One region of the Streptomyces sp. NPDC049597 genome, then DNA from elsewhere that is predicted to be linked to it. Evidence: predicted binding sites of a transcription regulator. Region 1 holds the regulator's gene; the other holds the start of a gene.
The links. Region 1 encodes HrcA, which represses chaperone genes, less so after heat shock. Its sites were predicted from a motif close to TTNGCACTCNGNNNNNCNGAGTGCNAA; they were not measured.

Region 1 (6,675 bases):
GGTGGAACGTGAAACACCCCGGCGCGTACGCGGCGGCGCTCGGTCAGGGGCGCTCGCCCGGTGCGGGCCGTGAGGTGCTGACGGCGGAGGACCGCCGGGTGGAGCGGATCCTCCTGGAGCTGCGACTGAGGGACGGCTGCCCGCTCGATCTCCTCAGGCCCGCCGGCCTGGCTGCGGCGCGCCGCGCCCTCGCCGACGGGCTCCTGGACCCCGGCCCCTACGCGCGGGGCCGCGCGGTGCTGACCCTGCGGGGGCGGCTGCTGGCGGACGCGGTGGTGCGGGACCTGGTGGACTGATCACTCAGGCGGGGGAACCGCTGCGGATCGCAGGTGCGGCCCCTACCCTGATGCCTAGGCTGCCGCTCACAGGCCGCGGCGGAAGTGGAGGGCCACGGAGATGACCGCTGTGGATGATCACCGGATGACCGAGTTCTTCGAGAGCCTCGAGGTTCCCGAGGGGGTCAAGGTGGAGCTCCTCAGGGGGAAATCGTGATGACGGCGGGGCCGGACCTGGTCCACAACCCTCTTCGTGCAATCTGTTCAGGACGCGATTCCTCGGGATCGCTGGCACCGGTTGCAGACTCAGGACGTCGACATCCTCCGAGAGGCCAGCGAGCCGCAGCCCGACCTCGTCGTACTGGCACGGGACGCGGCTCCCGCATCCCGGTCGGCTGTTGCCTTCCGCACTCGTCACGATGCTGGTCGAGGTGGTGTCCAAGACAAGCAAGCTCCGTGACTACGTGACCAAGCGGTCGATCTACGCCGCCGGGGGTGTACCCGCGTACCTGATCATCGACCCCTCTGCTGCCAAGTGCGTGGTGCTGACCGAACCCGGCGGCAGCGGTGAGCAGGCCGACTATCGTACGGAACGAACCAGCAAGTTCGGAGAGCCAGTCCCTCTCGACGCCCTCGGCCTGACGCTCGACACCTCGGACTTCGGCACCCTGCCGGACGTCACGCAGGCTCCGTGACGAAGTCGATCAGCTCCTCCACCCGCCCCAGCAGCGCCGGCTCCAAGTCCTTGTAGGACCGCACACGCGACAGGATGTGCTGCCAGGCCGCACCCGTGTTGTCCGGCCAGCCCAGTGCCCGGCACACCCCCGTCTTCCAGTCCTCGCCGTGCGGGATCCTCGGCCACGCCGCGATGCCCAGCGACGACGGCTTCACCGCCTCCCACACGTCGATGTACGGGTGGCCCACGACCAGCACGTGCGGGTCGGTCACCGAAGCCGCGATCCGGGACTCCTTGGAGCCGGCGACCAGGTGGTCGACCAGCACGCCCAGGCGGGCGTCCGGGCCCGGGGCGAACTCGGCGACGATCGACTGGAGATCGTCGATGCCGTCCAGGTACTCCACGACCACGCCCTCGATGCGCAGGTCGTCTCCCCACACCCGTTCCACGAGTTCGGCGTCGTGGCGGCCCTCCACGTAGATCCGGCCGGCGCGGGCGACCCGGGCACGGGTGCCGGGGACCGCGACCGAGCCCGAGGCCGTACGCGCGGGGACGGCCGGCGCCGGCGCGGACGGGCGGACCAGCGTGACCACCTTGCCCTCCAGCAGGAAGCCCCGCGGCTCCAGCGGGAAGACCCGGTGCTTGCCGAAGCGGTCCTCCAGCGTCACGGTGCCCGCCTCGCAGCGGATCACCGCTCCGCAGAAGCCGGTCGCGACCTCCTCCACCACCAGATCGGGCTCCGCGGGTACCTCCGGGACCGGTGCCGACCGCTTCCACGGAGGTGTCAGGTCAGGGCTGTAGCTGCGCATGTCGGATGACGATACGACCGGTCGCCCTACGACACGCCGAAACGCGCCGCCAGCTCGTCACGCTGCGTCCGCACGAACGCCGCGTCCACCGCCGCGCCGTGCCCCGGCACGTACAGCGCGTCCTCGCCGCCGAGCGCGAGCAGGCGGTCGAGCGCCGCCGGCCAGCGCGAGGTGATCGCGTCCGGGCCCGCCTGCGGCTCGCCCGACTCCTCCACCAGGTCGCCGCAGAAGACGACCTCGGGGTCGCCGGGCACGAAGAGGGCGAGGTCGTGGCCCGAGTGGCCCGGTCCGACGTTGGCCAGCAGCACCCGGCGGCCGCCCAGGTCGAGCGTGCACTCCCCGCTCACCAGGTGGTGCGGCAGCGCCAGCAGATCGGCCGCCTCCGCCGCCGCGGCCGCCGGGACACCGTGCCGCACCGCGTCGGCGCGGATCGCGTCGCGTTCGCGGCTCAGCAGCGTGTCCACGCCGACCGCCCCGTAGATCTCCGTACCGGCGAACGCCGCCGTGCCCAGCACATGATCGAAGTGCGGGTGGCTCAGTGCGATGTACGTCACGCGGCGTCCGCCCGCCAGCGCCTGCGCCTGGACGCGGAGCTCGGCGCCCTCACGGATCGTCGAGCCCGTGTCGTACAGCAGGACGTGCTGCTCGCCCAGCACGAGGCCGACGGTCGCGTCCCAGGCCGGCAACCTGCGCCGGCCGACTCCGTCGGCCAGCCGTTCCCACCCGAAGTCTTCCCAAGCGGCGTCCATACGGCGACGCTATCCGCATCGACCAGCACAGGTCTCGCGGTAGCGTGGTCGGCCGCCCTTGCTAGGGGCGTACCCCGCCGCCGTACACTGGCCGGGGGAAGCTGGCACTCGGCCGTATCGAGTGCCAGGACACACCAAGGACCGGCAGCTGGAGGTGCGCGCGATGCTCAGCGAACGCAGGCTCGAAGTCCTGCGCGCCATCGTCCAGGACTACGTCGGCACCGAGGAGCCCGTCGGTTCCAAGGCGCTGACGGAACGCCACAAGCTCGGTGTCTCCCCGGCCACCGTCCGCAACGACATGGCCGTGCTGGAGGAGGAGGGCTACATCGCCCAGCCCCACACCAGCGCCGGCCGCATCCCCACGGACAAGGGCTACCGGCTGTTCGTCGACAAGCTGGCCGGCGTCAAGCCGCTGTCGTCCCCCGAGCGCCGGGCCATCCAGAACTTCCTGGACGGAGCCGTCGACCTCGACGACGTCGTGGGCCGCACGGTCCGCCTGCTCGCGCAGCTGACCCGGCAGGTCGCCGTCGTCCAGTACCCCTCGCTGACCCGCTCGACCGTCCGGCACGTGGAGCTGCTGTCGCTGGCGCCCGCCCGGCTGATGCTCGTACTGATCACGGACACCGGCCGGGTCGAGCAGCGGATGGTCGACTGCCCCGCGCCGTTCGGCGAGACGTCGCTGGCCGACCTGCGGGCCCGGCTCAACAGCCGCGTCGTCGGCCGCCGCTTCACGGACGTGCCGCAGCTGGTGCAGGACCTGCCCGAGTCCTTCGAGACGGAGGACCGCGGCACGGTCTCCACCGTGCTCGCGACCCTGCTGGAGACGCTGGTCGAGGAGACCGAGGAGCGGCTGATGATCGGCGGCACCGCCAATCTCACCCGCTTCGGACACGACTTCCCCCTGACGATCAGGCCGGTGCTGGAGGCGCTGGAGGAGCACGTCGTGCTGCTCAAGCTGCTCGGCGAGGCCAAGGAATCGGGCGTGACCGTGAGGATCGGGCATGAGAATGCCCACGAGGGACTGAACTCCACGTCCGTCGTCTCGGTCGGCTACGGTTCGGGCGGCGAGGCAGTCGCCAAACTCGGCGTGGTCGGACCGACCCGCATGGACTACCCCGGAACGATGGGAGCGGTACGCGCAGTGGCACGTTACGTCGGACAGATCCTGGCGGAGTCGTAAGTGGCCACGGACTACTACGCCGTACTCGGCGTGCGCCGCGACGCATCGCAGGACGAGATCAAGAAGGCCTTCCGCCGCCTCGCGCGTGAACTCCACCCGGACGTGAATCCGGACCCGAAGACGCAGGAGCGCTTCAAGGAGATCAACGCGGCGTACGAGGTGCTCTCGGACCCGCAGAAGAAGCAGGTCTACGACCTCGGCGGCGACCCGCTGTCCCAGGCCGGCGGCGGTGGTGCGGGCGGCTTCGGCGCGGGCGGCTTCGGGAACTTCTCCGACATCATGGACGCCTTCTTCGGAACGGCGTCGCAGCGCGGGCCCCGTTCGCGTACGCGGCGCGGCCAGGACGCCATGATCCGCCTGGAGGTCGAGCTCAACGAGGCGGCCTTCGGCACGACCAAGGACATCCAGGTCGACACGGCCGTGGTGTGCACGACGTGCTCCGGCGAGGGCGCGGCGCCGGGCACCTCCGCGCAGACCTGTGACATGTGCCGCGGCCGCGGCGAGGTCTCGCAGGTCACGCGGTCCTTCCTGGGCCAGGTCATGACCTCCCGTCCGTGCCCGCAGTGCCAGGGCTTCGGCACCGTCGTGCCGACCCCGTGCCCGGAGTGCGCGGGAGACGGCCGGATCCGGTCGCGCCGCACGCTCACCGTCAAGATCCCCGCGGGTGTCGACAACGGCACGCGCATCCAGCTGGCCGGAGAGGGCGAGGTCGGCCCGGGCGGCGGCCCCGCCGGTGACCTGTACGTCGAGATCCACGAGATCGCGCACCCGGTCTTCCAGCGACGCGGCGACGACCTGCACTGCACGGTGACGATCCCCATGACGGCGGCGGCGCTGGGCACGAAGTGCCCGCTGGAGACGCTCGACGGCATCGAGGAGGTCGACATCCGGCCCGGCACGCAGTCCGGCCAGTCGATCCCGCTGCACGGGCGCGGCATCACGCACCTGCGCGGAGGCGGCCGGGGCGACCTGATCGTCCACGTCGAGGTGACGACGCCGACGAAGCTGGACCCGGAGCAGGAACGGCTGCTGCGGGACCTGGCGAAGCTGCGGGGCGAGGAGCGGCCGACGGGCCAGTTCCAGCCGGGGCAGCAGGGTCTGTTCTCGCGTCTGAAGGACGCGTTCAACGGGCGTTAGCCCGTGGGGTTCCCCACCCCGTCCCTCCCGGGACCGGGGGCTCTGCCCCTGGATCCCGCAGCACGCTTCGCGCGGTGCCGTCGAACCTCTCCTGTGGCCTGGCGGCCGTGGGAGAGGCCCGGACGGGCGGGATCTCCCCCGCGAAATCCAGGTCTGCCGGGGTGTGAGGTGCGGGGTGTCTCCCCACCGGTCGGCCGGGCCGGACGTGCCGCGGGCAGAGCCGGCCCGTCCGCGGTTGAGGCGCGGTGTTCGGGCGCAGCCGGCGAACACCGCGCGAAGGACGGTACGGCTCCGGGGCGCACCCCGGTGACGAGAGACGGGGTACGAACCACGGCCGCCAGGCCGTAGGGGGATCGAGGCGCTGCGGGTCCACCCAGGGGGTCGGGCGGACGCCCCCGTTCAGGGGGAACAGGCGTGGGAGGGACAGGGCGCCGCAAGCGCCACCCGGCCCGGCCCAGCGGGGCGGAATCCTCGATTCGGTCGGGGGACCGGGGCATGCGACGATGCGTGCATGTCGTCCGCGCTGACCGGTCTTTGCCGTTATCCGATAGTGCAGGCCCCCATGGCGGGGGGTGCGTCCTGTCCGGAGCTCGCCGCCGCCGTGTCCGACGCCGGCGGGCTCGGGTTCCTCGCCGCCGGGTACAAGACGGCGGACGGCATGTACCAGGAGATCAAACAGATCCGCAGCCGCACCGCGAGCCCCTTCGGCGTCAATCTGTTCATGCCGCAGCCCGGCACGGCCGACCCGGCTGCCGTCGAGGTCTACCGGCATCAGCTCGCCGGTGAGTCCTCCTGGTACGAGACCCCGCTGGGCGACCCCGACGCGGGGCGGGACGACGGCTACGAGGCCAAGCTCGCGATCCTGGTCGACGACCCCGTCCCGGTCGTCTCCTTCACCTTCGGCTGCCCTTCGCGCGACGCGCTCGCCGCCCTGTCCGCCGCCGGCACGGTCACGGTGGTCACCGTCACCACGCCGGAGGAGGCGCAGGCCGCGCAGTGGGCGGGTGCCGACGCCGTGTGCGTGCAGGGCATCGAGGCGGGCGGCCACCAGGGAACGCACCGCGACGACCCGGCCGCGGACGGCTCCGGCATCGGGCTGCTCTCCCTGATCCCCCTGGTGCGCGAGGCGGTGCACCTGCCGGTCGTCGCGGCCGGAGGCCTGATGCGGGGCGCTCAGATCGCCGCGGTGCTGGCGGCGGGAGCGAGCGCCGCGCAGCTCGGCACGGCGTTCCTCGTCTGTCCCGAGTCCGGGGCGAACGCCCTCCACAAACAGGCCATGACCAATCCCCTCTTCGCCCGCACCGCGTTGACCCGTGCCTTCTCCGGGCGGCCGGCGCGCGGGCTGGTGAACCGCTTCATGCACGAGCACGGCCCGTACGCCCCCGCCGCCTACCCCGAGGTCCACCACCTGACGAGCGGGCTGCGCAAGGCGGCGGCGAAGGCGGGGGACCCGCAGGGCATGGCGCTGTGGGCCGGGCAGGGCCACCGGTTGGCCCGCGAGCTGCCCGCCGGGCGGCTGGTGGAGGTCCTCGTCGCGGAACTCGACTCCGCGCGCGCCGCGTTGGCGATGGGGGGTGCGCGATGACCGCCCCCGTCTTCGTCGTCGAGTCGCTCGAAGGCGTCGCGCCGGGCGGCGTCGTCACCCTGGACGGCCCCGAGGGACGGCATGCCGTGTCCGTACGGCGGCTGCAGGCGGGTGAGGAGATCGTCCTGACGGACGGTCAGGGCCGCGGAGCCGCAGGCACCGTGCTGGCCACCGAGGGCAAGGACCGGCTGACGATCGAGGTGCGGGAGTGCCCGGCCGAGCCGGAACCGGCGCCGAGGATCACCGTCGTCCAGGCGCTGCCCA
Region 2 (6,675 bases), on a different contig from region 1:
CGCCCGGCCCTGAGCCGTGGCCCGCGCGCCGGATCCCTAGGCCGGGTGGCCCACCAGCATGGCCGGCGCCCCGGCCACCCGTGTGAGGAACACGGTCGCCGAGGCCGGGCCGCTGGGCTTCACCTTGCGGCGCAGTTCCTCCGGTTCGACCGCCGAGCCGCGCTTCTTGACGGTCAGGACGCCGACCTCGCGCTCCCTGAGCAGCGCCTTCAGCTTCTTCACGTTGAACGGCAGCGTGTCGGTGATCTCGTAGGCCGTGGCGTACGGCGTCGGGTGCAACTCGTCCGACGTGATGTAGGCGATCGTCTCGTCGATCAGGCCGCCCGAGACGTCCTCGGCGACCTCGGCGACCAGATGCGCGCGGATCGCCGCGCCGTCGGGCTCGTAGAGGTAGCGGCCGACCGCGCGGACGGCGGGGTCCTGCAGGCCGCGCCCGGTCAGGGTCCGCGGGCCCGGGAGCAGGGTCGCGCGGACCGCGCCCGGGTCCGTGCCGAACCAGAGCACCGCCTCCTTGACGTCGCCGCCGTCCGAGATCCACTCGGCCTCGGCGTCCCCGGGGACGGCCTCGTGCGGGATGCCCGGCGCGATCTTGAGCGCGGCGTGGGGGCGTGTGCGGGCCGCGGCGATCGCCCAGGACAGGGGCGGCGAGTACGCCTCCGGGTCGAAGATCCGGCCCCGGCCACCGCGTCGCGCCGGGTCCACGAACACCGCGTCGTACGCGGAGGTGTCGATGTCCGTCACGTCCGCGCAGCGGACCTCGACGAGATCGGCGAGCCCGAGCGCCTCGGCGTTGGCCCGCGCGGCCTCGGCCGTCAGCGGGTCCTTGTCCACGGCCAGGACGGAGATGCCCGCCCGCGCGAGCGCGAGCGCGTCGCCGCCGATGCCGCTGCACAGGTCGGCCACGCTGCGCACGCCGAGCGCGGCGAAGCGCTCGGCCCGGTGGGCGGCGACCGGCCGGCGGGTGGACTGCTCGACGCCGTTCGGGGTGAAGAACATCCGTCCGGCGTCCTCCGCGCCGAACTTCGCCGCCGCGCGCTGCCGCAGCCGGGCCTGCCCGAGGGCCGCCGAGACGAGCTCCGCCGGATGCTCGCGGCGCAGCCGGGTGGCCACCGCCAGTTCGTCGGCGGGGTCGTAGGAGGCGAGCGACGCCAGCAGCGCGGCCCCCTCCTCGGTGCGCAGGGCCAGGAAGGCGGCGAGCGGATCGGAGGCGTTCACCGGGCCATTGTGGGCCAGGCGGGGGATGCTCCGCGCGCACAGGCGGTGTCGGCCGGGCGGGCAGGCGCCGCGCTGACAGGATGCGACGCCATGCAGTCAGTACGACAAAAGGGAAAAGTAAGAGCGTACCGGGTCGGTGTGGGTCTCGTCGCGCTCCTCGTCGCCGCCACCGGCTCGGGCTGTGCGGGCGGTGACGGGCGGGACGCGCGTCCGGCACCGTCCGCCGCGGGGAAGCAGGTCCAGCGGGGCCCGGCGGGAAAGGAGCAGGCGGCGGGCCCGTCCGGCGCGTTGTCCGCGTACGCCGGGAAGGTCAGGCGGGCGCAGGCCGCGCGGGCCGCGGCAGCGAGGAGGTGGGGCCTGGAGCAGACCCCGCTCGCCGCGCCCCCGCCGCCGCAGACCAAGCCGAGGATCACCACCCGCAAGGGTTTCGAGGTCGAGGGCGGCGACGAACTGCCGCCGGTCTTCACCACCGTTCCGACCAAGGAGAAGATCGTCTTCCTGACGATCGACGACGGCGCGGAGAAGGACCCCGAGCTGCTGCGGATGATGTCCGAACTGCGGATCCCGTACAGCGCCTTCCTCAGCGACTACGTGATCGACGACGACTACGACTACTTCGAGAAGATGCAGGGCGGCGGCGTCGCGCTGCACAACCACACCCTCAACCACCCCTATCTGCCCGGCCTTTCGCGCTCCGCCCAGAAGCGGGAGATCTGCGGCCAGCAGGACAGGCTGCAGAAGCGGTACGGCACGCGCCCGCGGCTGTTCCGCCCGCCGTACGGGAACTACAACAAGGACACGCTGCGCGTCGCGAAGTCCTGCGGGATCGAGGCCGTGCCGCTGTGGGCGTCCGAGGCGTTCCCCGACCACATGGAGTGGCGCGAATGGGACCGGGACCTGCACCCCGGCGACATCATCCTCACCCACTTCCGGGGCCGCGGGGAGTGGAAGGGCACGATGCCGGACGTGATCCGGCGGGTCATGCGGACCGTGACCGCCAAGGGCTACGCCGTGGCGAAGCTGGAGGACTACGTGTGAGCCGCGCGCACCGGTCCCTCGCCGGGTTGCCGGGTCGCCGGCGGCCGGTGCGCCCCTTGCCGCGGCGGGCCGCGGACCCGGCCGAGCGCGTGGGCCGTACGGCGGCAGGGAGCGCGCCACTCGCCGCGGGCGGCACGGCCGCCTCAGGCGCGGCCGCGGCCGGATCAGGCCGCCACGCGGCGCTGCATTGGCACTCCGCTTGACCGAGTGCTAATCGCAGTCATAGTCTCGCTCCTGGCACTCCCCACCGGAGAGTGCCAACACAGCGACGGGCAGGTCCGGCACCCGCGACGACGGATCCACCTGGTCGCCACCTCAGATCAGTTAACCCCGTGAGATCTCCGAAGGGGGAGGTCGGATCGTGACGACCACCAGCTCCAAGGTTGCCATCAAGCCGCTCGAGGACCGCATTGTGGTCCAGCCGCTCGACGCCGAGCAGACCACGGCTTCTGGCCTGGTTATCCCGGACACCGCCAAGGAGAAGCCCCAGGAGGGCGTCGTCCTGGCCGTGGGCCCGGGCCGCTTCGAGAACGGCGAGCGCCTTCCGCTCGACGTGAACGTCGGCGACGTGGTGCTGTACAGCAAGTACGGCGGCACCGAAGTGAAGTACAGCGGCGAGGAGTACCTCGTCCTCTCGGCTCGCGACGTGCTCGCGATCGTCGAGAAGTAATTCCTGCTTCACCCGGCAGATTTGCTTTGAGCTGCGCCCCTGGCCACCCCGCTGACGCCGGGCGGCGAGGGGCGCGGTTCTTTTGAACACGATTTCCGAGAGGGCTGAATCGCTCCCATGGCGAAGATCCTGAAGTTCGACGAGGACGCCCGTCGCGCCCTCGAGCGCGGCGTCAACAAGCTTGCCGACACGGTCAAGGTGACGATCGGCCCCCGCGGCCGCAACGTCGTCATCGACAAGAAGTTCGGCGCGCCCACCATCACCAACGACGGTGTCACCATCGCCCGCGAGGTCGAGGTCGAGGACCCGTACGAGAACCTCGGCGCCCAGCTCGTGAAGGAGGTGGCGACCAAGACCAACGACATCGCGGGTGACGGTACGACCACCGCCACCGTGCTGGCCCAGGCCCTGGTCCGCGAGGGTCTGCGCAACGTCGCCGCCGGTGCCTCCCCGGCCGCCCTGAAGAAGGGCATCGACGCCGCGGTCAAGGCCGTGTCCGACGAGCTCCTCGCGACCGCCCGCCCGATCGAGGACAAGACCGACATCGCCGCCGTGGCCGCGCTCTCCGCGCAGGACCAGCAGGTCGGCGAGCTCATCGCCGAGGCGATGGACAAGGTCGGCAAGGACGGTGTCATCACCGTCGAGGAGTCCAACACCTTCGGCCTGGAGCTCGACTTCACCGAGGGCATGGCCTTCGACAAGGGCTACCTGTCCCCGTACATGGTGACCGACCAGGAGCGTATGGAGGCCGTTCTCGACGACCCGTACATCCTGATCCACCAGGGCAAGATCTCCTCCATCCAGGACCTGCTCCCGCTGCTGGAGAAGGTCATCCAGGCGGGTGGCTCCAAGCCGCTGCTGATCATCGCCGAGGACGTCGAGGGCGAGGCCCTGTCCACCCTCGTCGTCAACAAGATCCGCGGCACGTTCAACGCGGTGGCCGTCAAGGCCCCCGGCTTCGGCGACCGCCGCAAGGCGATGCTCGGCGACATGGCCACCCTCACCGGTGCCACCGTCATCGCCGAGGAGGTCGGCCTCAAGCTCGACCAGGCCGGTCTGGACGTGCTGGGCACCGCCCGCCGCGTCACCGTCACCAAGGACGACACCACCATCGTCGACGGTGGCGGCAACTCCGAGGACGTGCAGGGCCGCGTCAACCAGATCAAGGCCGAGATCGAGACCACGGACTCCGACTGGGACCGCGAGAAGCTCCAGGAGCGCCTCGCGAAGCTGGCCGGCGGCGTGTGCGTGATCAAGGTCGGTGCCGCCACCGAGGTGGAGCTGAAGGAGAAGAAGCACCGTCTGGAGGACGCCATCTCCGCGACCCGCGCCGCGGTCGAGGAGGGCATCGTCTCCGGTGGTGGCTCCGCGCTCGTCCACGCCGTGAAGGTGCTCGACGGCAACCTGGGCAAGGAGGGGGACGAGGCCACCGGTGTCGCCGTCGTCCGCCGCGCCGCCGTCGAGCCGCTGCGCTGGATCGCGGAGAACGCCGGCCTCGAGGGCTACGTCATCACCTCCAAGGTCGCGGAGCTCGAGGCGGGCCAGGGCTTCAACGCCGCCACCGGCGAGTACGGCGACCTGGTGAAGGCCGGCGTCATCGACCCGGTCAAGGTCACGCGCTCCGCCCTGGAGAACGCCGCCTCCATCGCCTCGCTGCTGCTCACGACCGAGACCCTGGTCGTCGAGAAGCCGGCCGACGAGGAGGCCGAGGCGGGCCACGGCCACGGTCACGGCCACAGCCACTGACGTACGGGCCTGACGGCCGTACGAGCCTGACGGCGCCTGCCGCGCAGAGAAGGCCCCCGTCCCCGCTGTCCGCGGGGGCGGGGGCCTTCCCGCTTCGACCGTCGTTCGACCGCCTTCCACCGGGGCCGTGGGTCACATCGCGCCGAGCTGCCGCATCAGCCGCATCATGTCGAAGTGCCACCAGCCTTCCTTGATCTTCCCGTCCTCGAACCGGAAGATCGTCGTGCCGGTCATGGAGCACTGCTCGCCCGTGGCCGGTATCCCCTGGAAATCGCCCTTGTGCCGGCCGTTGAAGGTCCACAGCATCACGACGTCGTCGCCCTCGGTGATCTGCCGGTCGAGCTCGAAGGTGAAGTCGAAGGCGTTGCGCCACATCGTGAGGTCGCGCCGGATGACGTCGATGCCGACCTCCGCGTCCTCCTCGTTGGCGATGTCGTGGTCGGTGTAGTCCTCGGCGAACACCTCCTCGATGGCGGCCATGTTCCCGCCGGCGGCGATCTCGTGGAAGAAGCGCCGGGCCGTCGCCGCGTTGAGCTGCTCCTCACGGACCACGTCGAGGTCGGTGAACGTCGGCATGCCGTCGCACAGAGCGACCATCTCCTGGAAGATCCGGTCGGTCTCGGGGAGCTTGGAGTTGCGCATCGCCTCCTCGTACGAGGGGAACTCGACGATCTCGACGTAGTGCGAGCCTTCGGCGCGGTCCTTGCCCATCATCAGGTGGGACGTGGTCCGCTTGCCCCTGGTCTTCTCGACCCACTGGTCCATGAGCGCGTTCACGCCGTCGAACCGGTCGGTCTTGTAGTCGATGATCTGTACGAATTTCATCGTGCCTCCCAGGATCGTACGTCCATTTTAGTGACGCAGATCACATCGCGGCGCCTCAGGCCGAGTGGCCGAGCGTCCCCGGGAGGACCGGGTCGGCGAACGGCAGCCCTCGCGCGAACCGCTCCACCTCGTCCAGGGCCTGGTCGGCCATCCGGTACAGCTCGACGCCGAGCGACCCGGCGATGTGCGGCGTCAGCAGCACGTTCGGAAGGTCGTACAACGGAGAGTCTGCCGACGGCAGTTCGGGCTCGGTCACGTCGAGCACCGCGTCCAGCCGGCCGGAGACGAGCTCCGGCAGCAGCGCCTCCTCGTCGACCAGCGAGCCGCGCGAGGTGTTGATCAGCGTGGTCCCGTCGCGCATCAGGGCCAGCTGGGGGGCGCCGATCATGTGACGGGTGGCCGGGACCTGCGGCGCGTGGACGGTGACGATGTCGGCGCGGGCGCAGAGCTCGTCGAGACCGGTGCGCTCGACCCCGAGCTCCGCCGCCCCGGCGTCGTCCACATACGGGTCGTACAGCAGGACCCGCAGGTCGAAGGGGCGCAGCAGCTCGATCACGCGTCGCCCGATACGGGACGCTCCCACGACTCCGACCGTACGGCGGTAGTTGCCGGCCCCGTCGAGCTCGGCGCGCCAGTCGTGCTGGGCGCGCAGCCGCGCGTACCGGTGGGCGGAACGCAGCACCCGCTTGCCCGCGAAGAGGACGGCGGCGAGCGTGAACTCCGCGACGGGCAGGGCGTTGGCGGCCGCCGCCGACGTCACCGCGATGCCGCGGTCCCAGCACGCCTGGGTGACGTGGTGCTTGACCGAGCCAGCGGCGTGGACGACGGCGCGCAGCCGGGGCGCGGCGGCCAGCACCTCGGCGGTGAGCGGCGGCGCGCCCCAGCAGGTCAGCAGCACCTCCGCCTCGGCGAGCGCGGCGGCGACGCGCGGCGAGGGGGAGGCCAGGTCGTGGGCGACGAGATGCGGGTCGGTGCGGGTGAGCGCCGTCAGCCGTTCGCGATGGCGATCCAAGAGCAACTGGCCGGCGACGCGCGGACTCATGGCCAGCAGCAGCGCGGGGCGATTGTCAGTGGCGTGATGCATGGTGGAACTCGGGCTCCTCACAGGTCGCTTGGGTCACTTGACGCTGCCGGCGGTCAGGCCGGCCTTCCAGTGCCGCTGAAGTGAGACGAAGGCGACG

Region 2: groES (co-chaperone GroES) is a predicted target of HrcA. The motif match lies at 2,441-2,467, and genes of this name have one in related genera.

What each region holds. Positions count from the first base shown of each region.
Region 1 is NZ_JBFAOY010000001.1:458,631-465,305, reverse strand. Features, by position in the region: gene hemW (radical SAM family heme chaperone HemW) at 1-296, shown strand, start outside; partial or broken gene AB0K02_RS02150 (Uma2 family endonuclease) at 397-970, shown strand; gene AB0K02_RS02145 (DUF3097 domain-containing protein) at 954-1,760, opposite strand; gene AB0K02_RS02140 (MBL fold metallo-hydrolase) at 1,787-2,509, opposite strand; gene hrcA (heat-inducible transcriptional repressor HrcA) at 2,673-3,689, shown strand; gene dnaJ (molecular chaperone DnaJ) at 3,690-4,826, shown strand; gene AB0K02_RS02125 (nitronate monooxygenase) at 5,338-6,411, shown strand; gene AB0K02_RS02120 (16S rRNA (uracil(1498)-N(3))-methyltransferase) at 6,408-6,675, shown strand, end outside.
Region 2 is NZ_JBFAOY010000004.1:68,955-75,629, reverse strand. Features, by position in the region: gene AB0K02_RS06995 (class I SAM-dependent methyltransferase) at 37-1,257, opposite strand; gene AB0K02_RS06990 (polysaccharide deacetylase family protein) at 1,306-2,253, shown strand; gene groES (co-chaperone GroES) at 2,615-2,923, shown strand; gene groL (chaperonin GroEL) at 3,041-4,669, shown strand; gene AB0K02_RS06975 (ester cyclase) at 4,802-5,494, opposite strand; gene AB0K02_RS06970 (hydroxyacid dehydrogenase) at 5,550-6,578, opposite strand; gene AB0K02_RS06965 (carbohydrate ABC transporter permease) at 6,612-6,675, opposite strand, start outside.